DNA from 2 places in the Arthrobacter sp. SAFR-023 genome. Region 1 is predicted to be linked to the other one. Evidence: predicted binding sites of a transcription regulator. Region 1 holds the regulator's gene; the other holds the start of a gene.
What was found. Region 1 encodes LexA, which represses DNA repair genes until DNA is damaged. Its sites were predicted from a motif close to TCGAACANNTGTTCGA; they were not measured.
Positions count from the first base shown of each region.

Region 2: a site for LexA is predicted at 1,186-1,201, ahead of ACTHQX_RS09540 (LexA family protein). Genes of this name have one in related genera too.

Region 1 covers NZ_JBQCMF010000002.1:48,707-51,158, reverse strand. Annotated here, with positions in the region: gene ACTHQX_RS02420 (ATP-dependent DNA helicase) at 1-1,172, shown strand, start outside; gene lexA (transcriptional repressor LexA) at 1,215-1,961, opposite strand; gene ACTHQX_RS02410 (LysM peptidoglycan-binding domain-containing protein) at 2,339-2,452, shown strand, end outside.
Region 2 covers NZ_JBQCMF010000007.1:109,894-112,345, reverse strand. Annotated here, with positions in the region: gene ACTHQX_RS09550 (WD40/YVTN/BNR-like repeat-containing protein) at 1-676, opposite strand, end outside; gene ACTHQX_RS09545 (hypothetical protein) at 751-1,038, opposite strand; gene ACTHQX_RS09540 (LexA family protein) at 1,215-1,646, shown strand; gene ACTHQX_RS09535 (Y-family DNA polymerase) at 1,639-2,452, shown strand, end outside.

The DNA.
Region 1 (2,452 bases):
AGCACACCGGGATCACTGTTGACGCGCTCAACACAGCGGCAGCAAACCTGGAGGTCGCCCTCGCCGGCGTTCCCAGCGGCTTGCTGCCGAACGGCCTGAACGACGAGCAGCTGGATTGTGTGGACCAGCTTCGTGAGGCCTGCCGGGCGGCGCTGTCGGACTCCAAGGGGGACAGCAACACAACGGCCGACGGCGGGCGGCAGCTTGCGCGCTCCCGTCTGCTGGTGATTTTGGAGCTTTGCGAACGTTTGATTGCGGCGCGCGAAAACCGTGAGGTGGTCTGGTTCTCCCGGAACAGCACGTTTGATCCCCAACAGGGATACTCGGCGCCGGACGAGACTGCCCCGGCTCTGGTCAACATCGCCCCACTGAGCGTCGCAGGCAGGCTGCGTGAAGGCCTGTTCGCCGGCCATACAGTGGTGCTGACGTCGGCCACGCTGGCCATCGGCTCTGCCTTCGAACCCGCCGCAGGCGGACTGGGGCTGGTCGGCGACGGTGCGCCGAGCTGGACCGGCGTCGACGTGGGTTCGCCCTTCGACTACCCCCGGCAGGGCATCCTCTATGTGGCACGGCACCTGCCGAAACCGGGCCGCGGCACTTCGCCGGAGGCGCTGGACGAACTCGAGTCCCTCATCCGCGCCTCCGGCGGGGGAGCGCTCTGCCTGTTCTCCTCACGACGGGCGGCCGAGGAAGCGGCGGACGCCCTGCGCACGCGGCTGGATGTCAGCATTCTCTGCCAGGGCGAATCCACTATGACGGCACTGGTGAAGCAGTTCGCCGACGAGCCTGATACGTGCCTGTTCGGCACGATGTCCCTGTGGCAGGGCGTCGACGTGCCGGGCGGATCGTGCCGCCTGGTGGTCATTGACAGGATCCCCTTCCCGCGCCCGGACGACCCCCTGATGACCGCGCGGTCCCGGGCCGTTGCCCAGGCCGGCGGCAACGGGTTCATGTCCGTGTCCGCCACGCACGCGGCCATCAGGCTGGCCCAGGGGGCAGGACGGCTCATTCGGTCCGCGAACGACAAGGGAGTGGTGGCAGTGCTGGATTCCCGGCTGTCCACGGAACGCTATGGCGGGTTCCTGCGGGCTGCCCTGCCGCCGTTCTGGCCGACGACCGACAAGAAGACCGCCGTCGCAGCGCTCGAACGGCTCGCCGGCGCACAGGCGTGAAAAGCCCCGGGCTATAACAGCCCGGGGCTAACGTTGCAGCGGCTACAGCGAGCGGAGTACGGACACCACCTTGCCCATGACGACGGCGTGGTCGCCCAGGATGGGTTCGTACTGCGTGTTCTGCGGAAGCAGCCACGTGTGCCCGTCCCGCTGCCGGAAGGTCTTGACCGTCGCCTCGTCGTCGAGCAGCGCAGCGACGATGTCGCCGTTGACCGCGTCGCTTTGCCGCCGGACCACCACCCAGTCGCCGTCGCAGATGGCGGCGTCCACCATGGAGTCCCCTGCGACCTTGAGCATGAACAGTTCGCCGTGGCCCACCAACTGGCGTGGCAGCGGCATCAGGTCCTCCACCATCTGGTCCGCAAGGACGGGGCCGCCGGCGGCGATGCGGCCGACCAGCGGCACCATTGCGGTGTCCATCGCGCTGGGCAGTTCGGATACGGACGCGCCTGCGGCGCTCAGGGCCGGGGCCTTGTCAGCGCCGCCGGTTTTTGCCGTCCCTGCATCCAGGGTGAGCGGCATCAGGACCTCCATGGCGCGCGGCCGCTTCGGGTCGCGCCGGAGGTAGCCAAGCTTTTCCAGCTGCGAGAGCTGGTGGGTCACGCTGGATAGGCTGGCCAGGCCGACGGTGTCGCCGATTTCCCTCATCGACGGCGGGTAGCCGTTGTCGTTGACCGAGCGCTGGATGGTTTCCAGGATCTTTTTCTGCCGGACGGTGAGTCCCTTGGGGGTCCGCTGAGACCGCGGGCTGCGCTGGGGAGCCTTGCCGTCAGAGGCCTGTGCTGCCATGTTCGCCAACGCCTTTCCGTTCCTCCCGGCCGCGGTAGCTGCAGTGGCCGGGAACTTCCGGCCTGAAAATGTCAGACCCTGCTGATCAACTGCAGATGTGGTTGTTCTGTGATTTCCAACGTAGGCCAGCCATAGTGCTTTTTCAAACATTTGTTCTAGCGAGTCTCGACTTAATTCGTCGATAGGTGCTAAAACTAGGAAAAGCAAAGTTCGAACATGTGTTCTAGTGAGGGCCGCTTGGCAGCCCGGTGTTCGAACTGTTTGTTCGAACACGAGGCAGCACAACTTGGTCCAGGAGGGCTCACGCCATGTCAGCTTCAACAGCAGCATCAACTTCAACGGCAATGTCCCGTTCGGCCGCAATGCCTTCAAAGGCAATGTCCAGTTCAATGGCGGCGTCCCGGACGGGGAAGCCGCCGCGGCTTCGTCTGACCCGCCGTGGCCGCATTGTCCTGATCGGTCTGCCGCTTGTTCTGCTGGCTGCCGCTATC
Region 2 (2,452 bases), on a different contig from region 1:
AAAGGCGACCGTCGACGGCGGCATCCGCGGCAATCTTGTGCACGCACTGGCCGAATTCCGGGTTGGGATCGGGCATGAAGTAGGCGGAGATCCCTTTGTTCCGCGGCTCCCAGGACGTCCCGCCGTCGAGCGAGCGGTAGACGCCTCCCGTGCTCATGGCGACGTGCACGTTGTCCCCGGAGGAGTTGACCACGATCGAGTGCGCGGCTGCGCCGCCATATCCCGCACCCCATTCGCTGCGGTGCGGGTGGTCCCACAGTCCGCGGTTCAGCTCGAAGTGCTCGCCGCCGTCGGTCGATTTCCACACCGAAATCGGCTCCGCACCGGCCCAGACCACCCCCGGACGGGATTCGGCGTCGGGGTAGATCTGCCAGATGCGTTCCACGGCGGCGTCGGTGCCTTCGGGGAACTTGATGGCACCCTGCTCGGGCTCGGTCCAGCTGGCACCGAGGTCATCCGAGTGGGCAACGTAGGGGCCCCAGTGCTCGGACCGCACCCCCACCATGATGCGTGTGCGGCCGTCCCGCGTATCGATTCCGATGCTCGGTATCTCGCTCATGAGGAAGTGCGGGCCGGAATAGGACCATTGCTTCCGGTCCTGGCTGGTGGCCAGCCAGAGGCCTTTTTTGGTCCCGATAGCTAAGACGAAACTCTCTGAGGCATTCATGCTCCCCATGCAACCACTCCGCTGGAGGGGCTGCAATGGTTTGAGCCCCCGCGGGTTTCGTGGGTTCGTTGCCCGGGCGGGACCTAGGACCCCGTCCTTGCACCGGCTTTGGCGCTGCTGGCTTTCCCGGCGCGGCGGTTCCGCCACCACCGGCGGAGCAGGTCGGCGGCTGCCAGGATTCCGGCCAGGGGCGTCAGAACGGCAGCGGCGTAGACAAACAGCAGCCATGTCAGCGTGGCGATCGGAGGCTGGCTCCGGCTCAGCAGAGACAGGCCACCAAAAAGGCCCGCCACCCAGAAGAGCACCACCAGCGTCAGCACGGCTGCCGCCGGAAAGTACTCGTTCCGCGCCACCCTCTTCAAGGTTTCCACCACTGATCCTCCTGCGCCTTGCATCCCCATGAGACCAGTATGCGACGCAGACCCGCTGTCACGGAGACGGCACGGCGAACGTGTGATGAATCCAACCGCTGCCTGGCCTGGCTGCATTCTGTCAGTCGGGAGGACTACACTGAACTATCGAACATATATTCGAAAAAAGGTGTGTTGTGGGTGTGATCATCGGACCCCGCGTGACAGAGGCGGGACTTTCCCTGCGGCTGGTGCTGATTTCGCCCGTGGCCGTGGCGGCGGGCTTCCCGTCCCCCGCCCAGGACTACTTTGACGGGCGGATCGACCTCAATGAGCACCTGATCAAGGACATCACCAGCACCTATATCGTGCGGGTATCCGGGGACTCGATGGAACAGGCCGGCATCAGCGACGGGGACGAACTGATCGTCAACCGGGCGCTGGAACCGCGCGACGGGTCCGTGGTCGTCGCAGTGCTGGACGGTGAGCTCACCGTCAAGCGCCTGAAGGTCACCGCGGCAGGCGTGGTGCTCCAGGCCGCCAACCCTTTGTATCCGGACATCAACGTCCCCGCCCTGGCCGATCTCACCATCTGGGGCGTAGCCACGAGGTGCCTGCACCATGTCTAGTTCGCGGCAGCAAATAGCGCTGGTGGACGTGAACTGCTTCTACGCCAGCGCGGAGCGCGCCTTCGACCCCTCCCTGGAAGGCAAGCCGCTCGTCGTGCTCTCCAACAACGACGGCTGCGCCGTGGCCCGCAGTCCGGAGGCCAAGGCCCTGGGGATCAGCACGGGCGATCCGTGGTTTAAGCTCGCCCCTCGGGCCAAGGAATGGGGCCTCATTGCCCGGTCCAGCAACTATGAACTGTACGGCGACATCAGCTCCCGCGTCATGGAACTGCTGGGACGCTACTCGGCCTGGCTTGAGGTGTACAGCATCGACGAGGCGTTCCTGGGCATCAAGGGCAGCCCCGAGCAGGTGGTGGGTCTCGGCCGTACCATCAAGGCCGCGGTCCAGCGCAACGTCGGGGTGCCCGTGTGCGTCGGCATCGCCGCCACCAAGACGCTCGCCAAACTGGCCAACCGGTGGGCAAAGAACAACCCCGCGCTCGGCGGGGTGTGCCGCTGGGAGTCGATGGAGCCGGAGGTACGCGAACTGCTCATGGCCCGGCTGCCGGTCTCGGAGGTGTGGGGTGTGGCGGGCCGGCTCGAAAAGCGGTTGAACGCCCTTGGGATCTGCACCATCCTCGAGCTGAGCCGTGCCGATCCGGTGATGGTGCGCGACCGCTTTTCAGTGGTGCTGATGCGTACAATGCTCGAACTGCGCGGGACGCCCTGCATACCGCTGGAGGAGGAGCGAATGGGCCGGGACCAGCTGATCTTCTCCCGCTCGTTTTCCACTCCCTTGGCGTCAGCTCCTGAATTTCGCCAGGTCC